DNA from 3 places in the Vibrio sp. R12-SW3-ISO1 genome. Region 1 is predicted to be linked to each of the others. Evidence: predicted binding sites of a transcription regulator. Region 1 holds the regulator's gene; each other region holds the start of a gene.

What was found. The regulator PurR, encoded in region 1, represses purine synthesis genes. The targets are predictions, from matches to a motif close to TNANGNAAACGTTTNCNTNA.
Region 2: a site for PurR is predicted at 2,664-2,683, ahead of AC6R0R_RS17610 (phosphoribosylaminoimidazolesuccinocarboxamide synthase). Genes of this name have one in related genera too.
Region 3: a site for PurR is predicted at 1,938-1,957, ahead of glpX (class II fructose-bisphosphatase). Genes of this name have one in related genera too.

The regions. Positions count from the first base shown of each region.
Region 1 covers NZ_JCBDGK010000015.1:149,656-154,990, forward strand. The annotation lists gene AC6R0R_RS04380 (TVP38/TMEM64 family protein) at 1-462, opposite strand, end outside; gene AC6R0R_RS04385 (TfoX/Sxy family DNA transformation protein) at 669-1,262, opposite strand; cyclic di-GMP riboswitch class I at 1,467-1,575, opposite strand; gene purR (HTH-type transcriptional repressor PurR) at 1,751-2,755, opposite strand; gene torD (molecular chaperone TorD) at 2,994-3,701, opposite strand; gene torR (two-component system response regulator TorR) at 3,940-4,647, shown strand; gene elyC (envelope biogenesis factor ElyC) at 4,762-5,335, opposite strand, start outside.
Region 2 covers NZ_JCBDGK010000052.1:186,441-191,775, reverse strand. The annotation lists gene AC6R0R_RS17625 (lactate/malate family dehydrogenase) at 6-962, opposite strand; gene AC6R0R_RS17620 (glycerophosphodiester phosphodiesterase) at 1,209-1,910, shown strand; gene AC6R0R_RS17615 (SulA-like leucine-rich domain-containing protein) at 2,168-2,563, shown strand; gene AC6R0R_RS17610 (phosphoribosylaminoimidazolesuccinocarboxamide synthase) at 2,780-3,883, shown strand; gene AC6R0R_RS17605 (EF-hand domain-containing protein) at 3,927-4,367, opposite strand; gene AC6R0R_RS17600 (methyl-accepting chemotaxis protein) at 4,477-5,335, opposite strand, start outside.
Region 3 covers NZ_JCBDGK010000044.1:1,380-6,714, reverse strand. The annotation lists gene AC6R0R_RS13390 (bifunctional aspartate kinase/homoserine dehydrogenase II) at 1-277, shown strand, start outside; gene metF (methylenetetrahydrofolate reductase) at 503-1,393, shown strand; gene zapB (cell division protein ZapB) at 1,460-1,702, opposite strand; gene glpX (class II fructose-bisphosphatase) at 2,019-3,026, shown strand; tRNA gene AC6R0R_RS13370 (tRNA-Asp) at 3,283-3,359, opposite strand; rRNA gene rrf (5S ribosomal RNA) at 3,416-3,531, opposite strand; rRNA gene AC6R0R_RS13360 (23S ribosomal RNA) at 3,617-5,335, opposite strand, start outside.

The DNA of each region.
Region 1 (5,335 bases):
AAGACCCATCAAGAGGTTGATCAAAAAGAAAGGGAATACCGGGATAAGGCGCAGTGAGAAGAGATAAAACGCACCATCTTTCTCGACCCCTTGGTTAATCGTCGCGAGTTTATCGCCAAACTTGCTTTGTACCCACTCTTTGAGTAGAAAGCGGCTGCTTAAAAACGCCAAGGTAGCACCTATCGTACTGGCAAAAGAGACGAGCAATAAACTGGTCCAAAAGCCAAACAGCGCAGCGCCAAGCAAGGTGACGACGGCCGCTCCAGGGATCGAGAAGGCGGTGATAGCGACATAGGCGAAGAAGTAACTGAGCGCGGCGAGGGCAAAGTGGGCGTCAATGATTTCAGCCAGCGCTTGCTGCTGCGCTTTGGCGTTATCAAGTGTCAGGTATTGACCAAAGTTTGCGCCTAAAAACACAATCAGAGCGAGCAAACCAATACCTAAAAGCAGTTTCTTGTTCATATGGATCCCTTTGAAAACATCATCATTGATCATTGTTAGATATGAACCAAAAAGCCAGTAAAAAATTTCGCCCTAAAGGGAAGAATACGTTGAATTCTATGACGAAGGAATGGAAACGCTAGAAAAGCATCGGCTAAAAACGTCTCAAGCCAGCGGTGTTGGGCTGGCTTGAGACGGGGATTGGAATTACTGAACGCTATCGCTGACTAGCTTTGCAGCTGATTCAGGAGCTCGTCGCGTCTTGCTTGAGGGACCACAGACCAGTGCGTGCCTTTAATTGCCCCCTCAAGTGCCCACAGCAGGTCGATGCTGACGTCGGCAGAGTGTGTGGAACGAATCGCTTTATACGCTTCCACTGCGCCCGTCTGCTCCAAACGGGAGACACTGTCGATACCCGCTTTCTTGAGCATTCGCTCGGTCGCTAGACGCAAGTTCGGCAGATCTTTCAGGCGCGTTGGTTTGGCGTTGGTTTGACGCTGCTTGTCTTTGTTGGCCGCCTCTAGTGCAGTGTTTGCCATCGCAATAGTCTGAGCGACATCCTGATCCCAGTCATGGCCAAGGGCGTAGTATTTGGTGACCACAGGGAAACCACGTTTTTTATACACGTATGGCTCGAGTCCCTGAGCATTAAACAGTTGGGCCAACGAGTCGTCGGCGCGTATGTGAAGTTTGTCATTTACCACGAGGGCAAACATGATGTCATCAGCGAAGATTCCGAATCCACCAAACATTGAGCGAGACTTGATCTTGCCCAATGGTTCAAACAATCGCATTGAGTCTTTTAAAATTGGTTTATCCATGCTGTTTTTCTCGGTGTATTACAATACGCCACCAAATTCAGGTCCGAGAGATTAGCAAAAATATGCAGGTTTTGTGTCAGTAGGGTGTCATTCTGGCTCATAAAAGAATAATCCTACTCGCGGTGTGAGCGCATAATGCGCACACAACGTTTAACTCATTGTATTCTTTGCTTTTGATAAAGAATTATGAAGTGCACATTTGCCATCGGCAACCCCGCTACCAAGCAGTCATCAACGTTGATATCATCGAGTGGCTGCAACAGGCCGGAAGCTTTGCGTCCCATCCTTTCGAAATGGTTTGCCCTGTTCGTGGCATTAGTCGAACATAATAAGCATAAATAATTTATGGGCTAAACATCACGTTTCGATGGGTTAAATGTGATCTTAGTTCATAAAATAGAGGGGTGTTAACGAGAGAATAAAGCCCAGCGGATGAGAAGTATTCTCGCTGGGCTAGTCGATGTGATGTGCTGAACTTGTTCGTTGGTCTATTTCACCGTCGCCACGGTATCGCGCTCGACGATTTCTGGGTGCATTTCAAAAATACGTTTTTCATGCTCTTTGTCTTTAATACGTTCGAGCAAAATCTCAAATGCGTTTTTACCCACACGGCGCTTCGGCTGGTGAACCGTCGTTAGCGGTGGTGAAAAGTACTCGGCTAGCTCAATGTTGTCATAACCAATGACCGACATGTCTTCTGGAATACGAATGCCTTTTTGCTGTAAACGGCTCATCAAACCGAGCGCCATCGTATCGTTGAAACAGAATACTGCGGTTGGCTTTTCGTCCATGGCGACGATTTTGTCCGCGGCAAGCACGGCGGTATCGCACTCAAAGTTACCTTCTAAGATCCAATCTTCGTTGACGCTCAAACCCGACTCGTTCATTGCGCGCTTAAAGCCTTGGATGCGCTCTTGGCAGGCCGCTTTTTCAAAATGCCCACTCAAGCAAGCAATGCGCTTGTGGCCGTGATCAATCAGGTATTTTGTTGCGAGGTAGCCGCCTTCTTCCGAGTTGTCGATGATTTTATCGGCTTGTGAGCTTTCCGGGCCCCAATCCATCACCACCTTAGGGATGTCTTTATGACGGTCAAGCATTTCGCTCAACTCTTCGGTCAAATCTGAACACATCACTAAGATGCCATCGACGCGCTTTTCCGCCAGCATGCGAATGTAGTCACGTTGTTTCTCGTAGATGCCGCCAGTGTTACACAAGATCAAGGTGTAGCCTTGACGGTAGCAGTAGTTCTCAACCCCGTCGATCACTTCCGAGAAGAAAAGGTTGGTCGATTGAGTAACCAGCATGCCTATTGTGCGTGTCGAGTTACATTTCAGGCTGCGTGCAACGGCACTTGGGGCATAGTTCAACTCTTGAACCGCTTCCATCACTTTTTCTTGCGTGGCTTCAGCGACAAAGCGTGTTTTGTTGATCACATGGGATACAGTGGTGGTCGAGACACCCGCTAAGCGAGCGACGTCTTTAATCGTGGCCATATGGTTTTGTCCTGTCGATGACTGCCTACTACTCTATGAAAAGTTAAGTCTATAAAAGTAAAGTCTATACAAAGTTTAGAGTATGTAGACAGAAAGTATCAGAAACACAAAAACCGCCCTCAAAAAGCGGTTTGTATTTATTAGTTTTATCGTTTGCGGACCGGATTGTAGTCCGCAACGTCGATTTGGGCAAATAAAAAACCCGCCTTTGGGATCTCGCCACACCTTTTGTATGGGCTTAATCGCTATCGCCTTGCAGGTAGGCTTTATCCAATTGAATGAACGCGCACAATAGCGACGACAGCGCCGCATAGAAGCCGAATGTGTCGAGGCGCTGGCAGCGCTCGGCAAACCTCTCAATCCAAGGGAGTAGATGCTGCTCAATAAAATCGGCTTGCTCTTGGTAGGCGAGATGCGTGTCGCCTGCCATCTGCTCTGCTGCATGAGCGCCGCGCACAATCAGGTTGCCCAAAAAATCCAGCTCTATCGCGAGATGATCAGAAGGCTCATTAAGCCCTGAATGCACAGCGACCCCGTGTTGTTGAAGTAAAGCGTCCATCTGTTTGGCAGGCTCACCATTGAGCAGTCCGGATTCATCTAAGTAGACAGAGGCGTAAGGCAGCGCGCTGTCTCGGTCGGATTTTAAAAACAGGTCGCAATAGTCGGCTGATAGTTCCAACTCAGCATCTGGCCTGTCTTGCAATCGGTTCAATGCATCGATGAGCCTGTCTGCGGCGACGTTAAGCTCAGGGGTTTGTGCAAGTCCCGTCAGAAAGGTACGTGTGTCCACCGAATGATATTGGGCCAGCTCTTGCTCTGAGAGCTCTTTGGCAAACACGCTCGAAAACCACCAGTAGAGCTCAGCGCGTTGCTCATCAAAGGCGCGCTGCTCTTTTTCGGCGGGAGATAAAGGGTCGGAAATCTGGGCGTTAGGTGTCTCTGGCATGATGGGCTCTCAACTGAATCAGATGCCGTTAAGTCTAACGGATAAAAATGAACAGCGGTCAACCAGATTATGAGAAGAAATGGTCAAATATGGCAATTTGTGAACAGGGCGGCAAAGCTTGCTTTGCATCAATGAATCGCCAACTTTTCACCTCCCAAAGAGGACAAAGATGGAGTTGTGACTAATTATGAATAGAATAAAGCCATTGAATCAGTGTGTGAATAAGTGAGTAGAGCCGATGAGCTACCACATTTTGGTTGTTGAAGATGATGAAGTGACTCGCCGTAAATTAGCGGGCTACTTTCAAACCGAAGGGTATCAGGTGAGCCAAGCTGATAATGGCGCGCAGATGCGCGATGTACTCAGCAGCAGTCGGGTCGATTTGGTGATGCTGGATATTAATCTGCCCAACGAAGATGGCTTGATGCTGACGCGTGAACTACGCAGTCAATCGGACATCGGTATTATCTTGGTGACCGGGCGTACCGACAGCATTGATAAGATTGTTGGTTTAGAAATGGGCGCGGACGATTATGTCACCAAGCCATTTGAGCTTAGGGAACTGCTCGTCAGAGTCAAGAACCTCTTGTGGCGCATCGCACTGGCTGCGCGAGCGCAAAACGCGGGCAGCGATCAGCAAGAGGGCGTGGTGCGCTTTGCTGAATGGACGTTCGATATTCAGCGCCGCGCTTTGAGCCGAGGGGATGAACCGGTCAAACTGACTAAAGCAGAGTATGAGCTTTTGGTGGCGCTCTCCTCTCACCCCAATCAAGTGCTCAGTCGAGAGCGTATTCTCAATATGATCAGTCATCGTGTGGACGCACCCAATGATCGCACCATCGATGTTCTGATTCGACGCATGAGAGCGAAGATGGAGGTGGATCCAAAAAATCCGCAGATATTCGTCACCGTGCATGGCGAAGGCTACATGTTCGCCGGAGATTAACGTTGTTCGGCAATTAACGAGCGAAAATTGACGCAAAAGAAACGAAAAATCCAGGCATACAGCCTGGATTTTTGAGTTAAGTGGAAGACGTTATCCGTCTACGCTGGCGGCCGGTTAAACGTCGCTCTGCGCAGCCTCCACCTCTAAGGCTTGCTCTTCATAATCGGACGCCCAGTCGCGCAGGTGCTGCCAAATGGTGCCCAGCGTTTCATGCCAGTAGCGCTCAGTTTGTTCGAGATATTTGCCCTTCGGCGCGTACTTCTCCCACGCTTGATCGATGTTTCTCTGCGCCAGGTAGTTGGTCGGCGCGGCGTAAGGTTTCAATCCTGCGGAATGGAATTCATTCAGGGCACGGTTCATGTGACTGGCCGATGTGACCACCACCAACTTCTTGTTCTTAACGAACGCCGCCGCTTGGCGCGCTTCTTCCCAAGTATCTTTGGCGGTTTCGAGCAGAATAATGTCAGATTTAGAAACGCCAAGCGCCAGCGCTACTTTAGCCATCATGCGCGCATTGCTCACTTCAGAACCGGCGGCATAGCCTGAGAGAATCAGTTTAGAGCCCGGATAAATTCGCATCACACGAATCCCTTCGGTCAAACGCATTAGGCCAGCGCGACTCAGTTCTGACGTGGGCGGAATGTCGTCGTCCACAACATGGCCGCTGCCAAGCACCATCACATAATCA
Region 2 (5,335 bases), on a different contig from region 1:
ACCCGTTAACGGGCATTCAAACCTGTTTGCGCCGCCACTTGATCAACGATTTTCGTGACGTTATCCGCCACCGCATGGAGTGTACTGAGCTCATCTTGAGTAAAGGGATGTTGCAAAATCGCTTGGGCACCATTTTGCCCGACGACGGTTGGCAAACTGAGCACAACATTGTCGAGGTCATAATCCCCTTGTATCAAGGTCGCAACCGGCAACACCGAGCGTTCATTGATCATAATGGCTTGAATAATCCGGAACACACTCGCGGCAATACCGTGTGTGGTGTTTTGCTTGCGCTTAAATATCTCGTAACCCGCTTGCTTGACCGATTCAAGCAATTCATCCGCGCAAATACGAGGCATTTTGTGTGTATCGCAGTAATAATCTGCAGGTTGTCCGGCGATCGAAATTAAGCTCTTGGGGGTGAAGCAGTTGCTTCCATGCTCACCAAGAACATAACCGAAGACGTTTTTAGGATCTAAGTTGACGCGGTTAGCCACAATACTCATCAAACGTGCGGTATCAATCACACAACCGCTGCTGATCACTTTCTCCGCCGTGTAGCCAGTATTGGTTGCGATAAAGTGTGTGACAATGTCACAAGGGTTGGAGACCACGATGAGTATCGCGTTCGGTGCGACGCGCTCAACATTCCTCGCGATATCAACACCAATTTTGGCGTTGATTTCTGCCAAATCAATTCGAGTCTGCCCCTGCTTAATCTGCGCGCCTGCGGTAATCACGACAATGTCTGCGCCAATCAAACTGAGATAGTCATCGGTCGGCACAATGTGGGTATTCTTTGTGAACGTTAACGCAGCAGTATGGCGAAAATCGAACGCTTCCCCTTCCGCCCTTGCTAGATTCTGATCCAACAACACCAGTTCACTAATGCTGCCCAATGTCAGTAGATAATTACAAACACCTACACCCACTGCGCCAGCGCCGATCACTCCGATCTTCATGCTCTCTTCCTTGTTTCAATCAAATTTAGTGCTCTGGGCGTATTCTAATCGTCTGAGAGCTCTTTTTTCCAATTTAATTTTATCTTCAAATTAAATATTAGATAAAAATATCGTTTATGACATAAATACCAGTAGAGTTAATCGCAATCTGTTGAAAGAGCGAGCACAACTTAGAGAGCAAAATGACTACCACATCCACTCAATGACGCGTATTCTCAGTCCAAATCACTCCGTTGAGAATCAGATATGCTCATTATTGGCCACCGCGGCGTGGCAGGACACTATCCAGAAAACACCACCGCCAGCATTCAAGCGGCGATAGATCTTGGCCTTACTTGGGTTGAAGTCGATGTGCAGCCTTGCAAAGACGGGCATCTCGTCGTGTGTCACGACCATACTGTTGACCGTTGCTCGAATGGTACAGGCAGAGTCGACACCTTGACACTCAGTGCGCTCAAACAACTCAACTTTGCGGCACGCCATGAAGGTCAAGTGACACCACAAACCCTGTTAACCCTTGAAGAGCTACTGACACTTATTGAACCCAGCGACATCAAGCTGAATATTGAAGTGAAAGTTGATACCCACGACGCCCAATCGGTATGCGCGCTATTGGCCTCTACGCTCAATGCGACCTCAATACCGCTAGAGCGCATTATTTTGTCGAGTTTTAGCCATGACGTGATGCGCGAGTTAGCGAAGCAAATTCCTCAGTGTCGACGCGCTTTACTTACCGAGCGATTGAAGCGAAAGGATTGGCGACTGCTCAAAGAGGTGGAGGCGACAGGCTGCAATATCGGCGCGACATGGGCGACCAAGTCTACCGTTTCAAAGCTACAAGATGCCGGGTATGAAGTGTGGTGTTACACCATCAATAATCCGAAACGACTCAAACACCTTTCTCAATTGGATGGTATTTTTAGCGACTATCCAGAACGTTTTCTCTAGCACCTCGTCTCACCCTGTTCGCCTCTACTTGGCCTCCTGCTGAGTAGAGTGAGTCACCCATCACATTTTCTGCACCTTTTCAAAGCTCTCTTTCAACCTATCAAAGCAACACAATTTAACTACTTATCAGATAGTTAGAAAACAAACTCCTTTTATTAACCTACCTGACCCGCTCATTTTGCGCGCAAAAAATCCTTGCGTCTTCGCCACAACAAAACTACTGTATGCATATACAGCATGTATGAAAGGACAGTATTATGATTTCAGTTCAAACACCTCGTCACGGCTACTCAAAGTTTAATGTGTTGGCTCAGCCTACCCAGCCTCTATCTTTGGATGACACCAGCCTTGAACGACTTGCTGATCTGTCACAGCAGAAACAGTGGATTCTATTTACAGGTCAATGCCCACGTCCAGATTTTGCTCAACTGTCCTCACATCAAGTGCGTTGCAATCAAATCATCCACATGAAGCCATCGCAAACTCAGTCGGAAGTCGATATTGTGACCAAAGCGATTCAATCAGGTAACGCCAGTGCGGTGGTTGCCTCAAGTGAGCTCTCTCTTATCGAACAGCGACTATTGAAAGAACTGGCCAAGCAGCATCAGTGTGAAGTCTTTTTTGTTGATGCGTCTATGCATCACTACCACTAAATCGAAACCTCACTGCTTCGCCTCCTATCGTTGTGATAAGAGGCGTTTCTTTTCGCGGTTTCTTGATTTGAAACCAAGGCCTAACCCATTCAACTTAAAAACAAGCAAACGTTTGCTTTTTATCTGGAACCGAGAAAAAGTTCTGGTATCATGCTCTGCAAATGAAGGGCCTTCATGGCTTATCAACCATTTTTGACAAATTATAGGAATGTCTAAATGAGTCTCGCAGAACAAGTTCTCGCCGTTAATGACGATCTTCCCATCCGCACTGATAAACCGGTTCACAGTGGTAAAGTCCGCTCTGTGTATTGGCTAACCGAAGCCGATAGCCGACGCCTTATCGAAGAAAAAGGTTACGACGTGTCGCCTGACGCACCACTGGCAATTATGGTGATCAGTGACCGTATCTCCGCGTTTGACTGCATTTGGCACGGTGAAGGGAATCTAAAAGGCGTGCCAGGTAAAGGGGCGGCGTTAAACGCCATCTCCAACCACTGGTTCCAGCTGTTTAAAGACAATGGGCTCGCAGACAGCCACATTCTCGACATTCCTCACCCATTGGTTTGGATCGTGCAAAAAGCCAAGCCCATCATGATCGAAGCCATCTGCCGCCAATACATCACCGGTTCAATGTGGCGTGCTTACGAAAAAGGTGAGCGCGAATTTTGTGGTATCACACTACCTGAGGGCTTAGAGAAAGACAAAGCGCTTCCAGAGCTACTTATGACGCCATCCACTAAAGGCATTCTGCGTGGCATCCCAGGTGTACCAGAAGCGGACGACGTCAACATCAGTCGCCGTAACATTGAGGAGAACTTTGCCGCGTTTAACTTCTCAAAGCAAAGCGACATCGCGCTTTATGAGAAGCTACTCAGTGAAGGCTTTGGCGTCATTAGCTCTGCGCTAGCGAAAGTCGGTCAAATCTTTGTTGATACCAAATTTGAGTTTGGTTACGTCACTGACGCGGCGGGTCAGGAAAAACTCATTTACATGGATGAAGTGGGGACACCGGACTCTTCACGTATTTGGGATGAAGCACAATACCAAGCCGGCAATATTGTGGAGAACTCAAAAGAAGGTTTCCGCCAGTTCTTGCTGAACCACTTCCCTGACCCAGACATCTTGCTCAATAAAGATCGCATGCCTGAGCGTGAAGCCCTAGCTCGTGACAATGCCCTTCCTCTCTCTGCGTTGATGGACATCTCAAAGACCTACACAGGTATTGCAGAAAAGATCACCGGCAAAGCGATTACGCTCAGCGATAATCCTAAGCAAGAGATCATCGACACTCTCGCCGCAGACTACGGTCTCATTGACTAAGTGACATTGAGCAACGCCCAGTACCACTGGGCGTTTTCTTAGACTATTTGTCTTTGTTTTTTCCCTTGTCCGACCGATCATTTTTCTCTTTCTTATTAGACTTTTCTTTGTTTTTCTTCTCTTTTTTGCTTCCATCAACGTCGGCGGAATCAGCCCCTTCTCGCTTGTCGTCAAGCAACGTCCCTGTGCCATTTCCCGGATTCGAGTAACGAGCATGAGCACTCAACTCTTGTTCAGAAATATAACCATCTTTGTCCTTATCAAACGACGCAAACGCACTCATTGTTTGCTTGTTCTCACCTTGTGAGCGGTATTGCTTGAACTCCTCTTCACTCACTAGCCCGTCTTGGTCGGAGTCTATCTCGTTTAGATCCAGTGTTGCTTGAACGCGATCCTTAACGACCTCTTCATTCGACTCCTCGGCATTCACCGTTCCAGCAAGTACACCAAAGATCAGCGCAACAAATACAGTTTTATTCAACATCTCACTCTCCTAGTGACTCATGTACACACAAATAACTTTTGCTCGTGTATTAACTATAGACAAAAAGAACCGAGGTCAGGCCTCGGTTCATTTCAACATAGTGCGTTACTTAGAGCTTAAAGCGCTTTATCTCTTGTTCAAGCTCAAGTGAGAGCTCGGAAAGCTGTCTCGCTTGAGCCGCAGCGTCATGCGCTTCATCGGCTAATTCATTGGAGACATCACGAATACCAACCGTATTACGCGTGATTTCCGACGTCACCGACGCTTGCTCTTCTGCCGCTGAGGCGATCTGAGTCGCCATATCGCTAATACGCTCCACCGCATGTTGAATATCAGTGAGGCTGTGTGCCGCCAAATCCGCGTCTTCGACACTGGTCCCCGCTAATTGTCCACTATCACGCATGATGCCCACCGCTTTTAGCGTGGTGCCTTGCAGCGTCTCAATCATGTGTTGGATCTCTTTGGTCGATGAGTGGGTCCGTTGGCTGAGCACGCGCACTTCATCGGCAACGACCGCGAACCCACGACCCTGCTCACCAGCGCGAGCGGCTTCAATGGCCGCATTCAAGGCGAGCAAATTTGTCTGCTCTGCGATGTCTTGAATCGTCGAAAGAATGGTATTGATGCTGTTACCATGGACTTCAAGCTCTTGAATGACCTTTGTCGCCACTTGAACTTCATTAGCCAGGTTCTGAATCGAGCTTTGCGTTTGCACCACTTGTTTTCCACCTTGCATGCAGGCTGATACCGCTTGGGTTGAGTTCTGCGCTGTGTGGTCCGCGTTGCCGGCAATTTCTTGCGTCGCGGCCGCCATCTCGTTGATGGCTGTGGCGACCATGTTGATCTCATCTTGCTGCAAACGAATTCGTTCACTTCTCTGCGCGGCATTTCGTGCTGTGCTTTTCGATTGCTCAGACAATGAGGCAGACACAAGGCTCAGCTTCGATACCATCGCATGCATATTGCCA
Region 3 (5,335 bases), on a different contig from region 1:
CGAACAGTTGGCAGAAAGGCTCGAGAAAGCGCAACGTGAAGACAAAGTGCTGCGCTACGTCGCGAGACTGGAAAAGAACGGAAAAGCTCGAGTGGGTGTCGAAGCACTCAGCAAAGAGCACGCCTTGGCCAACCTGTTACCATGCGACAACATCTTTGCGATTGAGAGCAAATGGTATAAGGACAACCCACTGGTCATTCGTGGACCGGGGGCGGGTCGAGAAGTGACCTCAGGGGCGATTCAATCAGACCTTAACTTACTGTCCAGTTTTCTCTAGTTTCACAGGTTGCTTCGGCAACCTGTTTTCTTATTCGGGCGTCGTTCTGCGCGCACTTCAAATTCTCTCATTATGAACTTGAAAAAAATTCATGGTGGGAGTGTTGACATTAAAACGTATTCAATACATCCTGTGGACATATAGACGTCTAAACGTCGATTTAATCAAATTGAATGTTGGGGCTGCAGTTACCTACGGATAGGGTCGCCACACGGAGAGAGAAAGATGGGATACACACACGCGAGTCATATTGACGCTTTAAACCAAAATATTGCCGAGCTATCGAACAACATCAATGTGTCATTCGAGTTCTTTCCTCCGAGCAGCGGAAAAATGGAAGAGACGCTGTGGAACTCGGTTCATCGCCTCAAAACCCTTAAGCCTAAATTTGTCTCTGTTACCTACGGCGCCAACTCCGGCGAGCGTGATCGCACTCACTCCATCATTAAAGAGATCAAAGCCGAGACCGGCCTAATTGCGGCACCTCATCTAACTTGTATCGATGCCAGCCGTGACGAGCTCATTCAGATTGCTGACGATTACTGGAACAATGGTATTGAAAGCATCGTCGCACTGCGCGGTGATATTCCTCCTGGTGGTGGCAAACCGGATATGTACGCCTCCGATCTCGTGGAACTGCTTAAATCACGTCACGACTTTGATATCTCTGTTGCAGCCTTTCCCGAGGTACACCCTGAAGCAAAAAGTGCGCAGTCGGATCTGCTGAACCTCAAGCGTAAAGTCGATGCAGGCGCAAACCGCGCCATTACTCAGTTCTTTTTTGATGTAGAGAGCTACCTACGCTTTCGTGATCGCAGTGTTGCGGCTGGCATTGATGTCGAAATTGTTCCGGGCATCCTTCCTGTTTCCAACTTTAAACAAGCTTCACGTTTTGCCGCGCAGAATAACGTCAAAGTCCCTGGCTGGATGGCGAAACAATTTGAAGGGCTGGATGACGACCCAACCACTCGCCAATTGGTGGGTGCGAGCCAAGCCATCGACATGGTGCGTATCCTAAGTCGTGAAGGTGTGAAAGATTTCCACTTCTACACTCTCAACCGCGCCGAAATGACCTACGCACTTTGCCACACTTTAGGCGTGCGTCCTCAGGTCTAATCTGACAGACATCAAAGCAAAAGGGTTGGCGCAGTGCCAACCCTTTTTAGTCTACAGAAACGGTGATTACTCAACGTCTTCCATCTTACCTAGCAAGCTGCGGATGCGCTCTTGCCATGCTGTGTGTTCTTGTTGCATCTGCTGATTTTGCGCGACCAACTCTTCACGGCTTGTACGCAGTTCGTTCGCTTCGTTTGCTAGCTTCTGCTTTTCTTCTTTAAGCTCTTCCACTTCCATTTGAAGCAGAGTGATAGTATCAACCGCGGTTTGGATTTTTGCTTCTAGTTTTTCTAGTACTTCAAAAGACATCGTTGCCTACCTTTTTAATCATTCTCTGGATGGTTGGGTCATACGACATGACAAACCCATTTACCTTCCATTCTACTCAGCCACGCCGCTTTAAACACGCCCTATATTTGCAAATCTGCGTCATTCGATTAAAAAAACAACGCAATTTGACTCAGAGTTTACAAGACCAGACGAATGAATAGTTCCGTCCGTTTTCCTGCCCCTGGTTTGATCCAGTTCAAGCCAGTTGAACCAAAAAGGCAAACGTTTCCCTAGTGATGTGCTAAAATCGCGGCGATTTATTTTTGTTCAGTTTTTCCTACCAGTTGGAGTCATCATGAAACGCGATTTAGCAATGGCATTCTCAAGAGTTACCGAAGGCGCAGCCCTAGCGGGTTATAAATGGCTTGGCCGTGGCGATAAGAACGCCGCCGACGGTGCCGCTGTCGAAGTGATGCGTACCCTGCTCAATAAAACAGAAATCGAAGGTGAGATTGTCATTGGTGAAGGCGAGATCGATGATGCGCCTATGCTGTATATCGGTGAAAAAGTAGGGACAGGTGGTGATTGTGTCGATATCGCGGTTGACCCAATTGAAGGGACCCGCATGACAGCTATGGGTCAGTCCAATGCGCTTGCTGTTCTGGCCGCAGGTGAAAAAGGCAGCTTCTTAAAAGCCCCAGATATGTACATGGAAAAACTGGTTGTGGGGCCTGGCGCAAAAGGCTGTATCGACCTCAATAAGCCACTCAACGAGAACCTTATTAACGTCGCTGAAGCGCTCAACAAGCCGCTCGATCGACTTGTGGTGATCACCTTAGCAAAACCGCGTCACGATAAGGTGATTGCTGAGATGCAAGCAATGGGTGTACGCGTTTTTGCCGTACCTGATGGTGACGTGGCCGCCTCCATTCTTACCTGCCTGCCTGACAGTGAGGTCGACATGATGTACTGCATTGGCGGCGCACCAGAAGGTGTGGTGTCTGCCGCTGTGATCCGTGCACTCGATGGTGATATGCATGGCCGTTTGCTACCAAGACATGAAGTTAAAGGTGATAGCGAAGAAAACCGCATCTACGGCGCTGCTGAGCTAAAACGTTGCGAAGAAATGGGCGTGACAGCCAATGTTGTGCTGACTATGGAAGAGATGGCTCGCAGCGATAACGTCGTCTTTTCTGCCACTGGCATCACTAAAGGTGACCTGCTTGAGGGCATTACGCGCCAAGGTAACATCGCCACCACAGAAACCTTACTGATCCGTGGACGCTGCCGCACCATTCGTCGCATTAAATCGACACACTACCTAGAACGCAAAGATCCTGAAGTGCGAGACATTATTCTTTAATCTCGCCAGCTCTCTCTTCGAAGCCAGCCAACGTGCTGGCTTTTTCTTGTCTGTATAAAACCGTCGAGCAGACGAACCCAGCACTTTCAGGAGCGTTAAACGTAAAAAAGCCTCAGTCTTTCGACTAAGGCTTAGTATAAGTGGCGGAGTGAACGGAACTCGATGGTCCGGCATTCCGGCCCTCGAAAAAGTGCACAGCACTTTCGGGAGCGTTAAACGTAAAAAAGCCCAGTCTTTCAACTGGGCTTAGTATAAGTGGCGGAGTGGACGGGACTCGAACCCGCGACCCCCGGCGTGACAGGCCGGTATTCTAACCAACTGAACTACCACTCCGCAGTGGTCTATTTAAAGTCTTATCTAAAACGTGCTTTAAACAGATAATGTTCAAAGCCTGGCGATGTCCTACTCTCACATGGGGAAGCCCCACACTACCATCGGCGCTAATTCGTTTCACTTCTGAGTTCGGCATGGAATCAGGTGGGTCCAAATCGCTATGGTCGCCAAGCAAATTCTTTAATTCGGAAAGCTGTTTACGTTCTTACACATTCAATGTTCTTTTATTGAGTCCATCAAAACCCTTTGGGTGTTGTATGGTTAAGCCTCACGGGCAATTAGTACAGGTTAGCTCAACGCCTCACAGCGCTTACACACCCTGCCTATCAACGTTCTAGTCTCGAACAACCCTTAAGGATACTTAAAGTATCAGGGAAGACTCATCTCAGGGCTCGCTTCCCGCTTAGATGCTTTCAGCGGTTATCGATTCCGAACTTAGCTACCGGGCAATGCGATTGGCATCACAACCCGAACACCAGAGGTTCGTCCACTCCGGTCCTCTCGTACTAGGAGCAGCCCCCTTCAATCTTCCAACGCCCACGGCAGATAGGGACCGAACTGTCTCACGACGTTCTAAACCCAGCTCGCGTACCACTTTAAATGGCGAACAGCCATACCCTTGGGACCGACTTCAGCCCCAGGATGTGATGAGCCGACATCGAGGTGCCAAACACCGCCGTCGATATGAACTCTTGGGCGGTATCAGCCTGTTATCCCCGGAGTACCTTTTATCCGTTGAGCGATGGCCCTTCCATTCAGAACCACCGGATCACTATGACCTGCTTTCGCACCTGCTCGAATTGTCATTCTCGCAGTCAAGCGGGCTTATGCCATTGCACTAACCTCACGATGTCCAACCGTGATTAGCCCACCTTCGTGCTCCTCCGTTACTCTTTGGGAGGAGACCGCCCCAGTCAAACTACCCACCAGGCACTGTCCTCACCCCGGATAACGGGGCTAAGTTAGAACATCAAACATACAAGGGTGGTATTTCAAGGTCGGCTCCACAGATACTGGCGTACCTGCTTCAAAGCCTCCCACCTATCCTACACATGTAGGCTCAATGTTCAGTGCCAAGCTGTAGTAAAGGTTCACGGGGTCTTTCCGTCTAGCCGCGGGTACACTGCATCTTCACAGCGATTTCAATTTCACTGAGTCTCGGGTGGAGACAGCGTGGCCATCATTACGCCATTCGTGCAGGTCGGAACTTACCCGACAAGGAATTTCGCTACCTTAGGACCGTTATAGTTACGGCCGCCGTTTACCGGGGCTTCGATCAAGAGCTTCGACCGAAGTCTAACCCCATCAATTAACCTTCCGGCACCGGGCAGGCGTCACACCGTATACGTCATCTTACGATTTTGCACAGTGCTGTGTTTTTAATAAACAGTTGCAGCCACCTGGTATCTGCGACTCTCAATAGCTCCATCCGCGAGGGACTTTACCGTCAAGAGCGTACCTTCTCCCGAAGTTACGGTACCATTTTGCCTAGTTCCTTCACCCGAGTTCTCTCAAGCGCCTTGGTATTCTCTACCCGACCACCTGTGTCGGTTTGGGGTACGATTCCAACTTATCTGAAGCTTAGAGGCTTTTCCTGGAAGCATGGCATCAATGACTTCACGCCCTTGGGCGCTCGACGTCGTGTCTCAGCCTTAAAGAGAGCCGGATTTACCTAACTCTCAAGCCTACGCACTTGAACCTGGACAACCGTCGCCAGGCCCACCTAGCCTTCTCCGTCCCCCCATCGCAATAAGTTGAAGTACGGGAATATTAACCCGTTTCCCATCGACTACGCCTTTCGGCCTCGCCTTAGGGGTCGACTTACCCTGCCCCGATTAACGTTGGACAGGAACCCTTGGTCTTCCGGCGAGGAGGTTTTTCACCCCCTTTATCGTTACTCATGTCAGCATTCGCACTTCTGATACCTCCAGCATGCTTTACAACACACCTTCAACGGCTTACAGAACGCTCCCCTA